Regions from separate parts of the Saccharopolyspora sp. NPDC002686 genome, predicted to be linked through region 2. Evidence: riboswitches for the same ligand, from Rfam matches in the RefSeq annotation. Region 2 holds a riboswitch; each other region holds the start of a gene.
What was found. Region 2 has a riboswitch for cobalamin ahead of metE (5-methyltetrahydropteroyltriglutamate--homocysteine S-methyltransferase). Riboswitches for the same ligand answer to the same signal wherever they lie in the genome.
Positions count from the first base shown of each region.

Region 1 (5,193 bases), on a different contig from region 2:
TCGCCGAGACCGGCGGAGGTGGAGGGGGACTGCAGGGAGGTCATGCTGTGGTGCTCCAGGGGTTTTCGTTCGTGCAGTGCGGTCCGCGCGCCCCGGGTCCCCGCAATTTCAATGGAAATCGGGGGTGCGATTTCCATTGAAATTGCGGGTGGGACCCGGGGTGGGGCGTCACTGGCAGGCTTCGCAGTCCGGGTCCTCGATGGAGCAGGCGGCTCCGGTCGAGGTGGTGGGGACCGTGGTCGGGACGGCGTTGAGCTTGCCGTCGGTGCCGCGCAGGGTGCTCTTCTCCACGTGGGTCGCGCTGGTGGAGCGCAGGTAGTACGTGGTCTTGAGGCCCTTGCGCCAGGCCAGCCGGTACAGCTCGTCGAGCTTGCGGCCGCTGGGGGCGGCGACGTAGAGGTTCAGCGACTGGGCCTGGTCGATCCACTTCTGCCGGCGCGCGGCGGCGTCGACCAGCCAGTGCGGCTCGATCTCGAACGCGGTGGCGTAGAGCTCCTTGAGCTCCTGCGGGATCCGGTCGATCGGCAGCAGGCTGCCGTCGTGGAACTTCAGGTCGGCGACCATCGCCTCGTCCCACAGGCCGGCGCGCTTGAGGTCGGCGACCAGGTGCGGGTTGACCACGGTGAAGTCGCCGGACATGTTCGCCTTGACGTACAGGTTCCGGTAGACCGGCTCGATCGACTGGTTGACGCCGCAGATGTTGGCGATCGTCGCGGTCGGCGCGATGGCCATCACGTTGGAGTTGCGCATCCCGTCGCGGACCACGCGTTCCCGCAGCTCCGCCCAGTCCATCGTGGACGAGCGGTCCAGGTCGACGTCACCGCCGCGGGCTTCGGCGAGCAGTTCCAGCGAGTCGATGGGCAGCACGCCCTTGCTCCACAGCGAGCCGTCGAAGGTCTCGTAGCGGCCGCGCTCGGCGGCCAGCCTGCTGGAGGCGCTGATCGCGTGGTAGCTGATCAGCTCCATGCTGCGGTCCGCGAACTCCACTGCTTCCGGCGTCGACGGCGCGATGCGCTGCACGAACAGCGCGTCGGCGAAGCCCATCAGCCCCAGCCCGATCGGCCGGTGCCGCATGTTGGACCGGCGGGCCTCCGGGATCGTGTAGAAGTTGATGTCGATGACGTTGTCCAGCATCCGGACCGCGGTGCGGGTGGTGCGCTCCAGGCGCTCGGCGTCGATCCCGCCGGCCGTGACGTGGTGGGCCAGGTTGATCGAGCCGAGGTTGCACACCGCGACCTCGTCGACGCTGGTGTTCAGGGTGATCTCGGTGCACAGGTTCGAGGAGTGCACCACGCCCGAGTGCTGCTGCGGCGAACGCAGGTTGCACGGGTCCTTGAAGGTGATCCACGGGTGGCCGGTCTCGAACAGCATGGTCAGCATCCGCCGCCACAGCTCGACCGCGCGGACCCGCTTGAACACCGCGATCTCGCCGCGGTCGGCGGCCTGCTCGTAGGCGCGGTAGCGCTCGGCGAACGCCGTGCCGTAGAGGTCGTGCAGGTCCGGGGTCTCGTCGGGGGAGAACAGCGTCCACTGCTCGTCGGCCTCGACGCGGCGCAGGAACTCGTCGGGCACCCAGTTCGCGGTGTTCATGTCGTGGGTGCGGCGCCGGTCGTCACCGGTGTTCTTGCGCAGGTCGAGGAATTCCTCGACGTCGATGTGCCAGGTCTCCAGGTAGGCGCAGACCGCGCCCTTGCGCTTGCCGCCCTGGTTGACCGCCACCGCGGTGTCGTTGGCGATCTTCAGGAACGGCACCACGCCCTGCGACTTGCCGTTGGTGCCCTTGATGTGCGCGCCGATGCCGCGCACCGGCGTCCAGTCGTTGCCGAGGCCGCCGGCGTACTTCGACAGCAGCGCGTTGTTGCTGATCGAGTGGAAGATGCCGGACAGGTCGTCGTCCACCGTGGTGAGGAAGCACGAGGACAGCTGGGGACGGGTGGTGCCTGCGTTGAACAGCGTCGGCGTCGAGCACATGAAGTCGAACGACGACAGCAGCTGGTAGAACTCGATCGCGCGGGCTTCGCGGTCGTCCTCGCGCAGCGCCAGGCCCATCGCGACCCGCATGAAGAAGGCCTGCGGCAGCTCGAAGCGCACACCGCCCTCGTGCAGGAAGTACCGGTCGTAGAGGGTCTGCAGACCCAGGAAGCCGAACTCCAGGTCGCGCTCGGGCTCCAGCGCGCTGCCCAGCCGGTCCAGGTCGAAGTCCGCCAGCTCCGGGTCCAGCTGTTCGAGCGCCACCCCCCGGCGCACGTACTCGGCGAAGTGCTCGGCGTAGTCCGAGTCCGGCTCCGCGCCGAGGAACTCCAGCGCTTCGCGGCGCATCCGGTTCAGCAGCAGGCGGGCGGTGACCTGCGAGTAGTTCGGTTCGGTCTCGATCAGGGTGCGGGCAGCCATGATCTGGGCCAGCGAGAGCTCGTCGTCGCTGATCCCCGCGTAGCCGGTGCGCCGCACTTCGTCGAGCACTGCTTCCGCGGACACGCCGGACAATCCGGCGCAGGCCTGGTGGACCGCGGTCGACACCTCGGTCCAGTCGTTGAGTGTGGCCGTCACTGGCTCTCTCCCCTCGCGAGCTCTGCGGACCTCGAGCGCGCGCGAGAAGACCAGGGCGGCAGGCGCCGCCGATCGTCCACGCGAACCCGCCCTCGAGGCCCCGGACAGCACGCCTTGTCGCGTGCACCGGTGGCAGGTCTTCGGACTCACGGGCGGCCTACTGGTCGTGGCTTCCCAGGCGTTGGCCCAGTGCTCTACCCGTCGCCCGGGATGGGCGGTCGGGTCACGACGGTCGTTCCCGTTCACCGCTGCGGGGCAGTCCCGGATTCGCACCGGGTTCCCTCTTGCCTCACCAGATCGCTCTGGCGAACCACCAGCGATCGACACACTACATGTTGGGTTTGTGGCTGATGTGAACGGGCAGATATCGGCGTGTTGTGCTCCCCGGTCGGGTGGCAGAGACTGGCGACCGGAGCCTGCCGAAAGGGGTTGCCCGTGGACGAGGCGCAGCTGCGGTCGTTGTTGGAGGAGCTGACCGCGGCGGAGAAGGCCCGGCTGCTGACCGGTGCCGGCTTCTGGACGCTGCATCCTATGCCGAAGGTCGGACTGCGCTTGATGGTGCTCTCCGACGGCCCGAACGGGGTGCGCGGAACGGAGTGGGACGAGCGCGACACGTCGCTGCTGCTGCCGGTCGCGTCCGCGCTGGGGGCCACTTGGGACCGGGCGGCGGCGCGGACCGCGGGCGAGCTGTTCGGCGACGAGGCGCGGCGGCGCGGTGTGCACGTGGTGCTCGCGCCGACGGTGAACGTGCACCGGAGTCCGTTCGGCGGCAGGCACTTCGAGAACTTCTCCGAGGATCCGCTGCTGATCGGGGAGCTCGGCGCGGAGGTCGTCTCGGGCGTCCAGTCGCGCGGGGTGGCGGCGACGGCGAAGCACTTCGTCGCCAACGACACCGAGACCGAACGGCTCAGCTACGACGCGGTGGTCGACGAGCGGACGTTGCGCGAGGTCTACCTGAAACCGTTCGAGCGGATCGTGTCGAAGGCCGGTCCGTGGGTGGTGATGGCGGCCTACAACTCGGTCAACGGGCAGACGATGACGGAGAACTCGCCGCTGGTCAACGACGTGCTCAAGGGCGAGTGGGGGTGGGACGGCGTGGTGGTGTCGGACTGGTTCGCCACCCGCTCGCTGCGCGGTGCCGCGCTGGGCGGGTTGGACCTGGCGATGCCGGGGCCGAAGAGCCCGTGGGCCGACGGGAAGCTCGCGAAGGCAGTGCAGCAGGGCGAAGTTCCGGCCGAGGTGCTCGACGACAAGGTCCTGCGGTTGCTCCGGTTGGCTTCCCGCGTCGGGGCTTTCGAGGATTCCGAGCCAGGTGGCGGCGCGCCGCCGGAGGAAGCCCGGCCGATCGTCCGCGATCTCGCGACCCGCGGATTCGTGCTGCTGCGCAACGAACCCGTCGGTGGGGCGCCGGTGCTGCCGATCGACCCGAAGGTGTCCAAAGTGGCCGTGATCGGGGAGAACGCGACGATTCCCGCCGTGCAGGGCGGAGGTTCGTCGCACGTCAGCCCGCCGCACGTGGTGACGCCGCTGGCCGGGCTGCGGGCTGCGCTGCCGGACGCGCAGGTGGTCTACCAGCGCGGGGTTCGGCACCGGCGGTTGCTGGACGTGCTCGCGCCGGACGAGGTGGCCGATCCGGACGGGGGAGGTGCCGGGATCCGCGTCGATTTCCTCGGCGCGGACGGGGAAGTGCTCGGCAGCGAGCTCCGCGGCACCGATCGGCTGCTGTGGATGTCCGGCCTGCCGCACGGGGCGAAGTCGTTGCGGTTGCGGGCGAAGGTGAGCGCAGAACTCGGCGAGCACGTGTTCGGGGTGAGCGGCACCGGGCACTTCCGGGCCGAGGTCTCGGGCCGCGAGGTGCTGGCGGCGGACGTGGCGCGCACGTCGGGTGTCGACGACCCGCTGGCGGACATGCTGGAACCGCCGGAGCAGCGGTTCAACGTCGTGCTGGTGGATTCGGACCTGGACGCGTCGGGGCGGATGGCGTTGACCGTGGAGTTCACCCCGGAGAGCACCGAGGGCCTGGTGTCGGTCGGGCTCGGCCACCGGGCGCGGGAGTGGGACGACGCGAGCGAGCTCGCCGCGGCGCTCGCAGTCGCCCGGGATGCTGATGTCGCGGTGGTGGTGGTCGGCACGAACGACGAGGTCGAGACCGAGGGGCGGGACCGGAGCTCGCTGGATCTGCCGGGCGTGCAGGACGAACTGGTCCGCGAGGTGCTGGCGGTGAACCCGAACACCGTGGTGGTGGTCAACGCCGGAGCGCCGGTGCTGATGCCGTGGAGCGGGGAGGTCCCGGCGGTGCTGTGGACGTGGTTCGGCAGCCAGGAGTACGGCGACGCGCTCGCGGACGTCCTGCTGGGGCAGGCGGAACCAGGTGGCCGGTTGCCGACGACCTTCCCGGCGGCGCTGGCCGACGTCCCGGTGCCGCTGCCCGCGGTGCAGCCGGTGGACGGCGAACTCCGCTACGACGAGGGAACTTCGGTCGGCTACCGGGCCTACCTGGATCGCGGTGCGACGCCGGCGTTCCACTTCGGACACGGGCTCGGGTACACCACGTGGGAGTACCTGGAAGCCGCGGTCGACGGCGACGTGGTGCGGGTGAAGCTGCGCAACACCGGTGACCGGGCCGGCCGCGAAGTCGTCCAGGTC
Region 1 is NZ_JBEOVY010000336.1:2,973-8,165, forward strand. It holds gene ABTZ89_RS31440 (ribonucleotide-diphosphate reductase subunit beta) at 1-137, opposite strand, end outside; partial or broken gene ABTZ89_RS31445 (ribonucleoside-diphosphate reductase subunit alpha) at 169-2,679, opposite strand; cobalamin riboswitch at 2,662-2,877, opposite strand; gene ABTZ89_RS31450 (glycoside hydrolase family 3 protein) at 2,983-5,193, shown strand, end outside.
Region 1: another riboswitch for cobalamin. It lies ahead of ABTZ89_RS31445 (ribonucleoside-diphosphate reductase subunit alpha); the one in region 2 lies ahead of metE (5-methyltetrahydropteroyltriglutamate--homocysteine S-methyltransferase).

Region 2 (5,193 bases):
GCCGGTATTCCACGCTCACCACCGCCAGCCGAGCCTGCTCCGCCAGCCGCCACAGCTTCTCGTCCTGCCCTCCCGCAGCGCCGATTGCCCAGCCACCGCCGTGGATGTGCAGGTAAACGCCGTCGACGTGGTCCGGCACGAAGGCCCGGACCGGCACCCCGCCCGCCACGACGCGGTCCTGCCCCTGCGGCAGCCTCACCGGTGGGGCATCGCCGCCCAGCCGGTTGCGCCGCAGCAGTTCCAGTGCGGTCGCATCCGGCACTTCGCCACGCGACGGACGGGCGGTCTCGAACTGCTCGTTGAACGCGGAGGTCTCGGCGAGGCAGTCCTCGTCAGTGATCGTCATGCGCCGACAGTCGCAGCTGTCCGCGACAACACCATGTCACCCTTTTCCGGTGAACTGGATCACAACAGGGGTGTCGCGGGCGGTGCCGTGAGTGGTGGGGGTTCGGCACCGCCCGCAACCCCCGTGGTCAGGGCAGGTCGCGGCGGACCGCTTCCGCTGCGCTGACCAGGTTCTCCAGGGCCGGCTCGACCTCCGCGTAGCCGCGGGTCTTCAGGCCGCAGTCCGGGTTCACCCACAGGCGGTCCGCCGGGACCGCGCGCAGGGCCGCCCGGAGCAGGTCGGTCACCTCCGCCGCGTCCGGCACCCGCGGCGAGTGGATGTCGTACACGCCCGGTCCGACGCCGCGACCGAAGCCGACCGCGTTGAGGTCGTCGAGCACCTCCATCCGCGAGCGGGCCGCTTCGATGCTGGTCACGTCGGCGTCCAGCGCCACGATCGCGTCGATCACGTCGCCGAACTCCGAGTAGCACAGGTGCGTGTGGATCTGGGTGGAGTCGCTGACGCCCGAGGTGGCCAGGCGGAACGCCGACACCGCCCACTCCAGGTACGCCGCGCGCTGGGCCGCGCGCAGCGGGAGGAGTTCGCGCAGCGCCGGCTCGTCCACCTGGATCACCCGGATCCCGGCCGCTTCCAGGTCCTGGACCTCGTCGCGGATGGCCATCGCGACCTGCGCGGCGGTGTCGGCCAGCGGCTGGTCGTCGCGGACGAACGACCAGGCCAGGATGGTGACCGGCCCGGTGAGCATGCCCTTGACCGGTTTCGCCGTGAGCTTCTGCGCGTAGGTCGCCCACTCGACGGTCATCGGCTCCGGCCGGTGCACGTCGCCGTAGAGGATCGGCGGCCGCACGCACCGGGATCCGTAGGACTGCACCCAACCGTTGGCGGTGCTGATGAACCCGTCCAGGTGCTCGGCGAAGTACTGCACCATGTCGTTGCGCTCGGGTTCGCCGTGCACCAGCACGTCGAGGCCGATCGATTCCTGCAGTTCGATCACGCGCTTGATCTCGTCGCGCATCCGCTGCTGGTAGCTGGCCCGGTCGATGCGCCCGCGCTGGAACGCCGCGCGCGCCTTGCGAACGTCGGTGGTCTGCGGGAACGAACCGATCGTCGTGGTCGGCAACGGCGGCAGCTGCAAGGACTTCTGCTGCGCCGCCCGCCGCTCCTGGTAGTCGCCGCGCTGCGAGTGCTCCGGCCGCAGCGACTCCAGCCGCGCGCGGACGCGGTTGTTTCGCACGCGCGTGGCACCCGCCCGGTCGGCGATGGCTTCGCGGGCCGCGGAGAGCTCGGCGACCACGGCGTCCCGACCGTCCCGCAGCGCACGCCCGAGGACGACGACCTCGTGCACCTTCTGCTCGGCGAAGGCCAGCCAGGACTTGACCTGCGGATCGATGTCCTCGACCTCGACGTCGTAGGGCACGTGCAGCAGCGAGCACGAGGTGCTCACGGCGACCTCACCGGCCAGGCCGAGCAGGGTGGCCGCCGTGGTGAGCGCGCGGTCGAGGTCGGTGCGCCAGATGTTGCGCCCGTCGACGAGCCCGGCCACCAGCGTCTTGTCCCGCAGCCCCGGCACCCCGGACAGCGAATCCACAGTGGACGGATCGGTCACCAGGTCCGCGCCGAGCGCTTCGACCGGAGTGCCCGCCAGCACTCGCAGGGCCTCGGTGAAGTCGCCGAAGTACCCCGCTACCAACAACTTCGGCCGCGCCGACAACCCGCCCAGCTGCCGGTAGGCGTCACCCAGCGCCTGAAGCTGGTCGGGCGTGCGATCAGCGGCGAACGCGGGCTCGTCGAGCTGCACCCACTCGACCCCGGCGCGGTGCAGCTCGCGCAGCAGTTCCGCGTAGGCCCCGAGGAGCTCGGGCAGCTTGTCCAGCGGCCGGAAGGACTCCCCCGCGGTTGACTTGGCCAGCAGCAGGAACGTCAGCGGCCCGACCAGCACCGGGCGCGTGGTCACCCCGGCCTCCAGCGCCTCGCGGTACTGCTCGACGGGCGTGCGGTCGGCCAGCGAGAACGTCGTGCCCGGACCGATTTCCGGGACCAGGTAGTGGTAGTTGGTGTCGAACCACTTGGTCATCTCCAGCGGCGGCACCGCGTCCGCACCGCGCGCCATCGCGAAGTAGGTGCCCAGCGATCCGAGCCCGAGTTCCGCGTAGCGCTTCGGCACCGCGCCGAAGGTGACGGCGGTGTCGAGGACCTGGTCGTAGTAGGAAAAAGTGTTGCCGGGCACCGAGTCCAGACCTGCGTCGCGCAGCCGGCGCCAGGTGTCGATGCGCAGGTTCCGGGCGGTTTCGCGCAGTTCCGCCTCGCTGGAACGGCCCGCCCAGCAGCTCTCCAGGGCCCGCTTCAGCTCTCGCCGCGGGCCGATCCGGGGGTACCCGAGTACGGTCGATCCGATCTTGCCGGTCAAGTCCTCACCTCGCGAGCTCGACATCAGGGGTGCCGAGGTCGTGCGGGCGTGGACCAGCGGGCAGGCAGCAGCCGCTCGTCGGCCAGGTCCTCCCGCGAGACCTCGGACCGCGCCCACCGGTCGGCGGGCGCACCGGTGGCAGGTCTTCGGACTCGCGGGCGTTCTCCGAACTCGGAGGCTCCTACTGGCCGTCGCTTCCCAGACGTCGAAGTCCAGTGCTCGATGACGGCGGTCGTTCCCGCTCACCGCTGCGGGGCAGTCCCGGATTCGCACCGGGTTCCCTCTTGCCTCGCCCCCTCCCGGGTCACCGGAAGCGGGCGAACCACCAGCACTGCCAAGGCTATCGACCAGACCCCCGTTGGCAAGGGCCGTTCAGCATCCGGCCACCGGCCACGGCCCCTGAAGTCGATCTACAGCGCGGTGAGATCCACGCCACACGCGATCAGCCGACCCAACAGGATGTAGTATATGTACTACATCTCGACGGATAGGAACGACAGAAAGTACTGGGGAGATGACGGCTGCTAGCGATCACATATCGCCACCCGTGCTCGACGTCCGCGACCTGCGGATGAGCTACGGGACGACGGACGTGCTCAAGGGCGTCGACTTCACCGCGCGTCGCGGTGAAGTCCTGGCGATCCTGGGGCCCAACGGAGCGGGCAAGAGCACCACCATCGAGATCCTGGAGGGCTTCCGGATGCGGTCGGGCGGCGACGTCCGAGTCCTCGACACCGACCCGGCGCACGGCGACGAGCGCTGGCGGGCGCGGCTCGGCGTCGTGCTCCAGTCCTGGCGCGACCACGGCAAGTGGAAGGTGCGCGAACTGCTGTCGCACCTGAGCAGCTACTACACGCCCTTCCGCGAACCGTGGAACGCCGACGAGCTCGTCGACGCGGTCGGCCTGACCGAGCACGCGGACAAGCGCATCCGGCAGCTCTCCGGCGGGCAGCGGCGCCGGCTGGACGTGGCGATCGGCATCGTCGGCCGCCCGGAACTGCTGTTCCTGGACGAGCCGACGGTCGGCTTCGACCCGCAAGCCCGGCGCGAATTCCACGACCTGGTGCACCAGCTCGCCGACGAGGACACCACCGTCCTGCTCACCACGCACGACCTGGACGAGGTGGAGAAGCTGGCCGACCGGATCCTGATCCTGGCCGGCGGCCGCATCGTCGCCGACGGCTCCGCCGACCAGCTCTCCCGGCAGGTCGCCTCCGATTCCGAGATCAAGTGGTCCGTCGACGGCCAGCGGTACGTGCACTCCGCCGCGGACGCGACCGGCTTCGTCCGCGAACTGCTCGCGCAGCACGGCGAAGCCGTCACCGACCTCGAAGTGCGCCGGGCGACCTTGGAGGACACCTACATGGCACTGGTGCACGCGCACGAGTCCGGGCGCAGCGAGACCGCTGCGCTGCAGTTCGCGAACGCGGGGGTGAAGCGGTGAACGCCAACGTGGTGCGCCTCGGCTTGCAGCGCGGGTGGATCGAGTTCCGCCAGACCTTGGCCAACCGGCAGGACCTGATGAGCTACCTGCTGCCGACCCTGGTCCTGCTCGTGGTGCTGTTCAACCAACGCGATTCGGAGCTCAACGTCGTCTCGGTCGGGGCGAGCAGCGTGCCCGGCGTGCTCGGCATGACCATCGCGTTCGGCGGGCTGGTCAGCATGGGGCAGCTGATGGTCACCGAACGCGAGGACGGCACGCTGCTGCGCGCCAAAGCCGTGCCGCACGGCATGATGGGCTACCTGATCGGCAAGATCGTGCTGGTCAGCGGCATGACCTTGGTCAGCATGGCGATCCTGCTGATCCCGTCCCTGGTGATGTTCGAGGGCTTCGAGCTCGGCTTCGGTTCGTGGGCGGGCGTGCTCGGGGTGACGGTGCTGGGTCTGGTCGCGACCATCCCGCTCGGGGCGACCTTCGGTTCGCTGCTGAACTCGCCGACCAGCATGGCGCTGATCCTGCTGCCGATGATCGGGCTGATCGTGATCTCCGGGATCTTCTTCCCGATCACCGTGTTCCCGGAGTGGGTGCAGTGGATCGCGCAGGTCTTCCCGATGTACTGGCTGGGCCTGGGCATGCGCTCGGCGCTGCTGCCGGACGCGGCGGTGACGGCCGAGATCGGCGAGTCCTGGCGGCACCTGGAGACTGTCGGGGTGCTCGGCCTGTGGGCCGTGGTCGGACTCGTGGTCGCCCCGGTGGTCCTGCGCCGGATGGCGCGGCGCGAGTCCGGTTCGAGCGTGGCGGCGCGGAGGGAGAAAGCCATGCAGCGCGTGCGCTGACGGCGGAGAGAACACGATGAGCGAGACGATCTACAACCGCATCGCGATGCTGCGCGCGGAACGGGGAACCTCCCGCCGCCAGCTCGCCGAAGCCCTCGGCGTGCACTACCAGACCGTGGGCTACCTGGAGCGGGGCGAGTACAGCCCGAGCCTCCACCTGGCC
Region 2 is NZ_JBEOVY010000020.1:121-5,313, reverse strand. It holds gene ABTZ89_RS04595 (alpha/beta hydrolase fold domain-containing protein) at 1-346, opposite strand, end outside; gene metE (5-methyltetrahydropteroyltriglutamate--homocysteine S-methyltransferase) at 474-2,753, opposite strand; cobalamin riboswitch at 2,874-3,095, opposite strand; gene ABTZ89_RS04585 (ABC transporter ATP-binding protein) at 3,268-4,197, shown strand; gene ABTZ89_RS04580 (ABC transporter permease) at 4,194-5,030, shown strand; partial or broken gene ABTZ89_RS04575 (helix-turn-helix transcriptional regulator) at 5,047-5,193, shown strand, end outside.

Region 3 (5,193 bases), on a different contig from region 2:
ACCCGTTCGCCGCACTGCTGCGCGGCGGTCCTGACCCGCGGCGCACACCCGGATTCGTCTACCTCCAGCTCACCCCGACTCGGTTGCAAGCATGGCGCTCCTTCGCCGAGCTCAGCGGCAGGACCCTGATGCAGTCCGGCCAGTGGCTGGTCTGACCGCAAGGCGATCCACTCCCAGGCACCGGCACCGGAACGGCGGAGAAGCGAAGGCTCGCGCCGAGCCGTCGAACACGCGGCAGTCGACGAGCGAGAACTACCGGCGCGATTCGGGGGCCAGGTCGGCGACCGGGCCGATGACGATGGTCGCCGGCGGCTTGATCTCGGCTTCGCGGATCGCCTCGGCGGCCTCGCCCAGCGTCGTGCGAAGTGTCTTCTGGTTGCGCGTGGTGCCTTCCTGCACCACCGCGACCGGGGTCTTCGGGTCGCGGCCGTGCTCCACCAGAACCGCCGCGAACTCCGCGATCCGCTTGACGCCCATCATCAGCACGATGGTCCCGCGCAGCCGTCCCAGCGACGGCCAGTCCACAAGGGACTGCTCGTCGTGCGGTCCGACGTGTCCGGACACGACCACGACCTCGTGCGCGACACCGCGGTGCGTCACCGGCACGTCCGCCGCGGACGGAGCCGCGAAAGCACTGGTGATCCCGGGAACCGCCGTCACCGCGACACCGGCCTCGGCGCACGCCAGCAGCTCCTCGAAGCCGCGCCCGAACAGGTAGGGGTCGCCGCCCTTGAGCCGCACCACGAACTTCCCGGCCTTGGCGTGCTCGATCAGCAGCGAGTTGATGACGTCCTGGTTCGCCGCCCGCCCGTACGGGATCTTCGAAGCGTCGACCACTTCCACGTGCGGACCGAGCTCTTCGAGCAGCTCGCGCGGCGCCAGCCGGTCGGTGATCACCACGTCCGCGCGCCCCAGCAGCTGACGCCCGCGCACCGTGATCAGGTCCGGATCGCCCGGCCCGCCACCGACCAGGGCCACCCCCGGCGACGGCGGCTCGGAGCGCTCGTCGACCACGCCGGTCCGCAACGCCTCGACGAGCGCGTCGCGAACGGCGGCCGAACGCCAGTGCTCGCCGCCGGACAGCACGCCGAGCAGCAGCCCGCCGTGCTGCGCCACCGCCGGTGTCACTGCCGTGCCCTGCGAGGCGTCGTCGGCGCGCACGCAGAAGATCCGGTTCTGCTCGGCCTCGGCCGCGACCGCCGCATTCACCTCGGTTCCGGTCGCGCACGCCACGACGTACCAAGCGCCGTCGAGATCACCAGTCGCGTAAGGGCGCTGGTGCCAGATCAGCTCGCCCGCCTCGGCCATCGCTTCAACGGCGGGAGTCGCCTCCGGCGCGATGACCTCGACCCGCGCACCGGCGTTGATCAGGCGCGGAACCCGGCGCTGCGCGACGGTGCCCGCGCCGACGACGACCACCCGCTTCCCGGTGAGGTCCAGGCCGGCGAAGTAGTGGTGCTCAAGGTGCTTGGTCATGTCCGTAGTCCAGTCGTGCTCGCCCGACGCCATCGCCGGGGATTCGTGCTCACAGGGGCGGTTGGCCACTTCGTCGTGGCTCACGATCACCGGTCCGGCCGCTCGGCGCCACCCCGAACCAACCCGTGGACGTCGGTCACGCGCGCTCCGCCCGATCGCGGCGGGAGGACAGGCTCCACCAGAGCGCGGCGCCGCCCCATACTGCCATGAAAACGGCCAGCGTCAGATAGCCGAGCAGTTCGAAGTGGTCGCTGATCGCCGCGATCGGCGTGGTGTTCGGCACGCCGAGCTCGTCGAGCACCCCGGCGAGCACGACCAGCGCGACGACCGCCGCCAGCACCACGGTCAGCGCGGTGGTGGTCACGTTCACCCACAGCCGCCGCAGCGGCTGGGCCAGCGACCAGGTGTAGGCGCGGGACATCAGCATGCCGTCCACGCTGTCCACAGTGCACATCCCCGCGGCGAACAGCAGCGGCAGGCTCAGCACCGCGATCGGCGAAAGCTGCCCCGGCGTGACCATGGCGAGCACGGTGATCTCGGTCGCGGTCTGCATGCCGAGGCCGAACAGCAGCCCGATCCCGAACAGGTGCCAGGAGCGGGCGATGGTGCGCGTCCGCCCGCGCAGCAACCGCGCGAGCAACCCGCGCCGACCGAGCACCATCTCGACCTCGGCCTCGTCGACGTCACCGCGCCGCGCCCGGCGCAGCAGGCGCACCGCGTCGCGCAGGACCAGCGCGTTGAGCACGGCCAGCGCGGTCAGCACCGCGATCACGATCAGGTCCACGACCGTCGAGACCTGCACCCCGGCCTGCTCCGCCCACTCCTGCGCGGCGGGCCCGGCGATGAACGCGACCGCGAACGCGAGGAAGAGCACGACGCTGGCGTGCCCGAGCGCGAACCACATGCCGGTCGAGACCGGACGCCGTCCGCGTTGCATCAGCAGCCGCGTGGCGTCGTCGATCACCGCGACGTGGTCGGCGTCGAAGCCGTGGCGCAGGCCGAGCAGGTACGCCGTGGTGCCCGCTGCGGCGAGCCCGCCCGCCATGCCGAAGTTGTCGTGGTGCAGCAGGTAGGCACCCCAGCCCACCAGGTGCAACACCCCTACCGCGGCCAGCACGACCGCTGCCTTGCGCCGCTCCGCCGCGCCCCAACCGGCGCGCTGCTGTTCCGTTCCGGATTCCCCGTGCATGGGTTCTCCGACCTCCTGGGTTTCCCGCCCGAGGGGCTCGGTGTCCGCGCGCCGCGGTGCGACGCGGGGCCGGCGCGCAGTCTCCTGACTCCCGGATCGACGCGGCACCCCGGCCTTCCAGCTGCGTGGCAGCCGTGGCCTCGAGCGGGGGCCGCTCCCCGGTCACAGTGGCGGGACCGTCCCGGATTCGCACCGGGTTCCTGCACTGTCGGCGGCGGAATCCTTCCGCGATCACCACCCCCGGGTCAAACCCCGGTGACCGCGATCACCGGAATGCCGCAGTTTCAAGTGAGGTTTTTCCAGACCTACCGTGCGTGGCGGTACCGCGGATGCGATCACCGGGTTTCCGCAGTTTCAATTGAAACTGTGGTCTCCCGTGCTCGGGGTTTGCAGTTTCAATTGAAACTGTGGTCCACGACTACTCCGAACGGATGAACATCGGCCTTTCGCCGGCCCGGGAGCGCGCGCATGCTGGGGGTTACGGCGACCTGAAACGGCCTGCACCAGCGGGCCGACGGGGACCAGGAGGCCACCATGAACGAGACGCACACGATCACGTTGAACCTGCAGGTCGTGGAGGCGGGGTCGAAGACCACCGCCGACGTCGGGTTCACCACTCCGGCCGGTCAGGCGCTGCACGGCCACGGAACCGCGCGACGCCACCCGGACGACCCGGAGGTACCGCAGATCGGCGACGAGATCGCGATCGCCCGCGCCCTGTTCGAACTGGCGCACAAACTGCTGGACAACGCGGCCAAGGACATCGGAGAACGCCTCCACCGCCGCGTGCACCTACCGGCCTGAATTCATCGGCGATTTCACGCGAGAACCCCGCGCGGAGCGCCGTTCTCGCGTGAGATCGCCGACCCTCACGAGTGCACGGCGAGGGCTTCGCCGACCGCTTTCGCAGCCAGGTCCACGACGTCCTCGCCCAACCCCTGGCGAACCCGGACGCGCAGCGGAGCAGGTCCGAGGCGCGGCAGGTCGTCGCGCACGACGAGCCCTTCCAGGCGCGGCTTCGCCGACGGCAGCAGCGCCACCCCCAGTCCGGAGCGCACGGCCGCGAGCACCCCGGCCAGATCGGCGGCCTCGCACACCAGATCCGGCTGCTGACCGGTGTCGGTCACCGCTCGGACCGCGAGCCGCCGCGTGATGCACGGCTCGTCGAAGACGACCATCGGCAGCGGTTCGCCGGCCGCGGGCGGTTCCCAGTCCGGGGCGGCGTACCACTCCAAGCGGAACTGCCCGGCTTCGCGGTCGTGGCCGCTGTTGGCGTAGTCGATCAGCAGCGCGATGTCGATGCTGCCGCGGTCGACCGCGTCCGCCAGCCGGGCCGTCCGGTCGAGCCGGAACCGCACCTCCCACTCCGGGAAGGCCGCGCGGAGCCGGGTGGCCAGCTCCGGGAGCAGCCGGTCGGCGGCGTGCTCGGTGGAGCCGAAGACGAGCGTGTGCGGCTCTTCAGCACCGAGGCGGCGCAGCGCCGAGTCGTGCACGTCGAGGATGCGCCGCGCTTCGGCCAGCAGCAGCTCCCCGGACGACGTGAACCTCGCCTGCCGCCCTTCCCTGCTGACCAGCTTCCGGTCGACCACCCGCTCCAGCTTGCGCACGTGCTGGCTGACCGCGGACTGCGTCAGCGACAACGCGGCGGCGGCCCGGTGGAATCCGCCGCAGTCGGCCACCGCGACCAGGCTCCGCAGCGCGACGACGTCCAGCACAGCGCTCATGCTTCCGAGCATAACTGATAAGCTTTCGCAATCGATCGCGATTGCTTATCGTCGTTGGACGCGGCCGGGGGACGGCGGCGAACCTGGGATCATGAAGACCGCACGCTCGATCCCGCTGTCGCTGGCAGCGCCGATCGTGTTCATCTGGGCCAGCGGATTCCCCACCGGGAAGCTGGGCGTCGCCGCCGCTCCCCCGTTCCTGCTGACCACCGTGCGCCTGGCGATGGCCGCCGCGCTGCTCGCGGTGATCGCGACCGCCTCCCGCGCCGACTGGCCGCGCGGCAGGCAGCTGGGGCACGCGGCCGCGTCCGGAATCCTCACCTACGGGGCGCAGTTCGGCGGCTGCTACGGCGGGATGAGCGTCGGCGTTCCGGCGTCGGTGACCGCGCTGGTGATCGCCATGAACCCGGTCCTCACCGCAGCGCTGGCGGCCGTGCTGCTGCGCGAGCGGCTGAGCCGGGTCCGCCTGGCGGGACTCGTCGTCGGCGTGCTCGCCGTGGTCGTCACCCTCGGCGGCCAGGTGCTCGCCGAGGGCACGTTGAACCCGGGCATCCTGCTCACCCTGGTCGGACTCCTGGGCTTCTCCGCCGGCGGCCTCTACCAGCAGCGGTTCTGCGGGCCGATCGATCCGCGAGCCGGCGGAGCGGTGCAGTCAGCCGCTGCGGCTATCGCGGTCGGCGTGCTCGCGCTCTTCGAGCACGGCCACGTCACGCACTGGGTGCAGGCCGCCGCGGTGCTGGCGTGGCTGGTACTGGCGGGATCCGTCATCGGCATCTCGTGCTACCTGCGAGCGGTCGCCGTCGG
Region 3 is NZ_JBEOVY010000021.1:4,866-10,058, reverse strand. It holds gene ABTZ89_RS04870 (pyridoxamine 5'-phosphate oxidase family protein) at 1-155, shown strand, start outside; gene cobA (uroporphyrinogen-III C-methyltransferase) at 253-1,476, opposite strand; gene ABTZ89_RS04860 (HoxN/HupN/NixA family nickel/cobalt transporter) at 1,613-2,665, opposite strand; cobalamin riboswitch at 2,743-2,868, opposite strand; gene ABTZ89_RS04855 (DUF1876 domain-containing protein) at 3,200-3,469, shown strand; gene ABTZ89_RS04850 (LysR substrate-binding domain-containing protein) at 3,535-4,389, opposite strand; gene ABTZ89_RS04845 (DMT family transporter) at 4,481-5,193, shown strand, end outside.
Region 3: another riboswitch for cobalamin. It lies ahead of ABTZ89_RS04860 (HoxN/HupN/NixA family nickel/cobalt transporter); the one in region 2 lies ahead of metE (5-methyltetrahydropteroyltriglutamate--homocysteine S-methyltransferase).

Region 4 (5,193 bases), on a different contig from region 2:
CCGTGACGTCGATGCGCGGGCGGCCCAGCTCCTCGAGCGGGATCACCTCCAGCCCGTTGACGCGGCGCGACGCCTCGTCCCAGGTCGGCCGGACGCCGAGCAGCGCCAGCACCTCGGCGATGTCGTCGCCGGAGGTGCGCATCGCGCTGGTGCCCCACACCGACAGGCCGACCGAGCGCGGCCACTCGCCGGTGTCGGCGCGGTAGCGGTCGAGCAGGGATTCCGCGATGGCCCAACCGGTTTCCCACGCGAGCCGGCTCGGCACCGCCTTGGGGTCGACCGAGTAGAAGTTGCGTCCGGTGGGCAGCACGTTGACCAGTCCGCGCAGCGGCGATCCGCTGGGGCCCGCGGGCACGTAGCCGCCTTCGAGGGCGTGCAGCGTCGCGGTCATCTCGTCGGTCGTCGCCGCGAGCCGCGGCACCACCTCGTTCGCGGCGAACTCCAGCACCTGCACGACGGCGTCGTTGGTCTCGCCGAGGACCTCGCGGCAAACCTCGGCTGCCGCAGCGGTTTTCCAGCCGCGGTCCTCCATGCCCTGGACCAGGGCGTGCGCGCGGGTTTCGACGTCGTCGACGTGCTCGCGCGCCTCGCTGCCGTCCTCGGAGAGCCCGAGCGCTTCGCGCAGACCGGGCAGCGCGGCGCTCTGCCCGCTCCACATCTGGCGGGCCCGCAGCATCGCGAGCACGAGGTTGACCCGGGCTTCGCCGGTCGGGGCGTCGCCGAGCACGTGCAGGCCGTCGCGGATCTGGGCGTCCTTGACCTCGCACAGCCAGCCGTCGACGTGCAGCAGCATGTCGTCGAACTCGGCGTCGTGCGGCCGTTCGTCCAGCCCCAGGTCGTGGTCGAGCTTGGCGGCCTGCATCAGCGTCCAGATCTGGCTGCGGATCGCGGGCAGCTTCGCCGGGTCCATCGCGGAGATGTTGGCGTGCTCGTCGAGCAGCTGCTCCAGCCGCGCGATGTCGCCGTAGCTCTCCGCGCGCGCCATCGGCGGCACCAGGTGGTCGACGAGGGTGGCGTGCACGCGGCGCTTGGCCTGCGTGCCCTCGCCGGGGTCGTTGACCAGGAACGGGTAGATCAGCGGCAGGTCGGCCAGCGCCGCGTCGGGGGAGCAGGAGGCGGACATGCCCGCGGTCTTGCCGGGCAGCCACTCGAGGTTGCCGTGCTTGCCCAGGTGCACCATCGCGTGCGCGCCGAACTCGTCGATCAGCCAGCGGTAGGCGGCCAGGTAGTGGTGGCTCGGCGGCAGGTCCGGGTCGTGGTAGATCGCGATCGGGTTCTCCCCGAAACCGCGCGGCGGCTGCACCATCAGCACGACGTTGCCCGCGCGGACGGCGGCGAGCACGATCTCGCCGTCCGGGTCCTGGGACCGGTCGACGAACAGCTCGCCGGGCGGCGCTCCCCAGTGCTGCTCGATCTCGCCGCGCAGGTCCTCGGGCAGCGTCGCGAACCACTCCGCGTACCGGCGCGCGGGGATGCGGACCGGGTTGCCGCTCAACTGCTCCTCGGACAGCCAGTCGCGGTCCTGGCCGCCAGCGGCGATCAGCGCGTGGATCAGCGCGTCGCCGTCCTGCTCGGCGACGCCGGGCAGCGCGTCGGGACCGTCGGCCGGGCCGATGTCGTAGCCCTGGTCGCGCAGCTCCCGCAGCAGGCGGACCGCGCTGACCGGGGTGTCCAGGCCGACCGCGTTGCCGATCCGGGAGTGCTTGGTGGGGTAGGCCGACAGCATCAGCGCCAGCCGCTTGTCCTGCGGCGGGATGTGCCGCAGCGCGGCGTGGCGGACCGCGATGCCCGCGACGCGGGCCGCGCGCTCGGGATCGGCGACGTAGACCGGCAGGCCTTCGGCGTCGTTCTCCTTGAACGAGAACGGAACCGTGATCAGGCGGCCGTCGAACTCGGGCACCGCCACCTGGGTGGCCATGTCCAGCGGGGACAGGCCTTCGTCGTTGTCCTCCCACGCGGCGCGGCTGCTGGTCAGGCACAGGCCTTGCAGGATCGGGATGTCGAGTTCGGCGAGCGCGCCGACGTCCCACGCCTCGTCGTCGCCACCGGCCGAAGCGGTGGCGGGCTTGGTGCCCCCGGCGGCGAGCACGGTGACGACCAGCGCGTCCGCCTTGCCCAGCTGTTCCAGCAGTTCCGGGTCGGGTGCGCGCAGCGAGGCGCAGAACAGCGGCAGGGCTTGACCGCCTGCGTCCTCGATCGCCTCGCACAGCGCGTGGGCGAACGCGGTGTTGCCCGCCATGTGGTGCGCTCGGTAGTAGAGCACCGCGACGGTCGGGCCTTCGGTGCGCTGCGGGGTCCGCTCGAGCACGCCCCAGGACGGCGTTTCGGCAGGCGGTTCGAAGCCGTGGCCGGTGAGCAGGACCGTGTCGGAGAGGAATCGGTGCAGCTGGGCGAGGTTGTCCGGGCCGCCGTGGGCGAGGTAGCGGTGCGCTTCGGCGCACACCCCGGCCGGCACCGTCGAGCACTCCATCAGCTCGGCGTCCGGGGCCTGCTCGCCGCCGAGCACGACCACCGGGCGCGGTCCCGCCAGCAGCGCGTCCAGACCTTCTTCCCAGGCCCGGCGGCCGCCGAGCAGCCGCACCACGACCAGCTCGACGTCCTCCAGCAGCGGCGGCAGGTCGTCCACGCCCAGCCGGGCGGGGTTGCCGAGCCGGAAGTCGGCGTCGGCGGCGCGGGCGCTGAGCAGGTCTGTGTCCGAAGTGGACAGAAGCAGGATCATGCGGGGCGCTCCTCGGCTCGGCGAACGGCGACGCTGGGCCAGGGCGCGCTTGCGCGGCGCATGACGGCACCTCTCTCGGGGTTCCTCGCCCCGGTCGGCAGGTCCAGCGGCGACCGGAGTCTCCTGGCTCCCGGATCAGCGCTCGCTCCGCCTTCCCGTCCTGTTAGGACAGTGGCATCGTGGAGTTCGCTCCCCGGTGACAGTGGCGGGACCGCGCCGGATTCGCACCGGCTTCCTCCGCACATCGCCGCATGATGCTGCGGACCACTTTCCGCAACGGGGTGATCCTACGTCAAGGTTCGCGAGCATGACGCGCGTCGCACCGCGTTTGGTTTGCGTCCGCAACTACCCGGGTCCGTAGTATCTGCCGCGTGGTGCGAAGAGCTGAACGGGATGCGTGTCCTGGCGCGTTGCGGGTGCACGAGGCCGCCGACGGCGGACTGGCCCGGATCCGCGTCCCCGGCGGCGCGCTGAGCCCGTCCCAGGTTCGCGCGCTGGCCGAGGTCGCGGCGTTGGGGGACGGCGGGCTGGAGCTGACCTCGCGGGCGAACCTGCAGGTCCGCGGCCTGCCGGCCGGAGCGGCGCAGGAGCTCGCCGCGCGGTTGCGCGAAGCGGGGTTGCTGCCGTCGGACACCCACGAGCGGGTCCGCAACATCATCGGCTCGCCCTCGGCGGAGGGGCGCGAGCTGGTGGACGTGCGAGCGGTGGCGGCCGAACTCGACGCGGCGCTGTGCGCGACCCCGGAGCTGGCCGAACTGCCCGGACGTTTCCTGTTCGCGGTCGACGACGGCAGCGGCGACGTCAGCTCGCTCGGCGCCGACGTCGCGCTGCGAGCGGTGTCCGCGGACACCGTTGTGCTGCTGCTCGCCGGGGTGGATTCCGGTGTTCGAACGACCCCGCGGCGAGCCGCTGGAGCCGCCATCGCCGCCGCCGAAGCATTCCTCGCGGAGAAGGCGGCGCAGGGCTGTTCGGCATGGCGATTGGCCGAACTCGACGGCGGGGCGCGACGGATCGCTGAACGGCTGGGCGCCGAGGTCGCACCAGCCGAGCCGACGCCCCCGGCGCCGACCACGCATGCGCAGGTCGGGCGCGTGATTCGGCGCGACGGAACGGTTTCCGTCGTGGCGGGCGCACCACTGGGCCGTCTGGCGCGGGACCAGGTGGATATCATCACCGCCGCATCCGACGCCGCGGGCGAACTGCGCCTGACGCCTTGGCGGACCGCGGTCCTGCCCGGCATGCGACCGGTCGAAGCCGGTCGGTGGGCGTCGGAACTCGGTGCGCGCGGCCTGCTCACCGACCCCGCTTCGGCCGGGGTCGGGGTGACCACGTGCGCTGGTCGGCCCGGGTGCGCGAAGGCGCTGGCCGACGTCCGGGAAGACGCCCGGCGAGGGGCCTCGCTCGGTGACCTGCCGGTGCACTGGTCGGGGTGCGAGCGGCGCTGCGGCCGTCCGCCGGGACGCGTCGTGGAAGTGCTGGCCACCGGAACCGGCTACGAGGTCGGACTCGACGGGGCGACGTGGACTTCCGAAGCCGATGTCGACCAGGTATCCGCCGCGCTCGGCGCGGCACGGAGGAAAGTGTGAACGAGAACAGCTCCCGCTACCGCGGGGTGCCCGAATACGTCCGGGAAGGTGCGGAGATCTACCGCCGCTCCTTCGCCACGATCCGCTCGGAAGCCCGGCTGGACGGCTTGCCGCCGGACGTGGCCGGCGTCGCGGTGCGGATGATCCACGCCTGCGGCATGGTCGACCTGGTCGAGGACATCGCGTTCTCGCCGGACGTGGTGGCCGACGCGCGTGCGGCGCTGCACGGCGGTGCGCCGATCCTGTGCGACGCCGCGATGGTGGCTGCGGGTGTGACCCGGCGGCGCCTGCCGGCCGACAACCCGGTGATCTGCACGCTGTCCGACGAGCGGGTTCCGGACCTGGCCCGCGAGCTGGGCACGACCCGCAGCGCGGCGGCCCTGGAGCTGTGGCGCGATCAGCTGGGCGGATCCGTGGTCGCGATCGGCAACGCGCCGACCGCGCTGTTCCGGCTGCTGGAGATGATCGAGGACGGTGCCGACGCGCCCGCCGCGGTGCTGGGCCTGCCGGTCGGGTTCATCGGCGCGGCGGAATCCAAGGACGCGCTGGCAGCGCACCCGAGCGGTCTGGAGCACCTGGTGGTGCGCGGCCGCCGGGGCGGCAGCGCCATGGCGGTGGCCGCCATCAACGCGATCGCGAGCGAGGAAGAGTGAGCAGCAACGGCAAGGGCACGCTCTACGGCGTGGGCCTCGGTCCCGGCGACCCGGAACTGGTGACGGTCAAGGCCGCCCGGCTGATCGAGCAGGCCGAGGTGATCGCCTACCACAGCGCTCGCCACGGCCGGAGCGTCGCGCGGTCGATCGCCGAACCGTACCTGCGGGCAGGCCAGGTCGAAGAAGCGCTGGTCTACCCGGTGACCACGGAGACCACCGACCACCCGGGCGGCTA
Region 4 is NZ_JBEOVY010000021.1:12,260-17,452, forward strand. It holds gene cobN (cobaltochelatase subunit CobN) at 1-2,719, opposite strand, end outside; cobalamin riboswitch at 2,836-2,957, opposite strand; gene ABTZ89_RS04890 (ferredoxin-like domain-containing protein) at 3,091-4,305, shown strand; gene ABTZ89_RS04895 (precorrin-8X methylmutase) at 4,332-4,958, shown strand; gene ABTZ89_RS04900 (precorrin-2 C(20)-methyltransferase) at 4,955-5,193, shown strand, end outside.
Region 4: another riboswitch for cobalamin. It lies ahead of cobN (cobaltochelatase subunit CobN); the one in region 2 lies ahead of metE (5-methyltetrahydropteroyltriglutamate--homocysteine S-methyltransferase).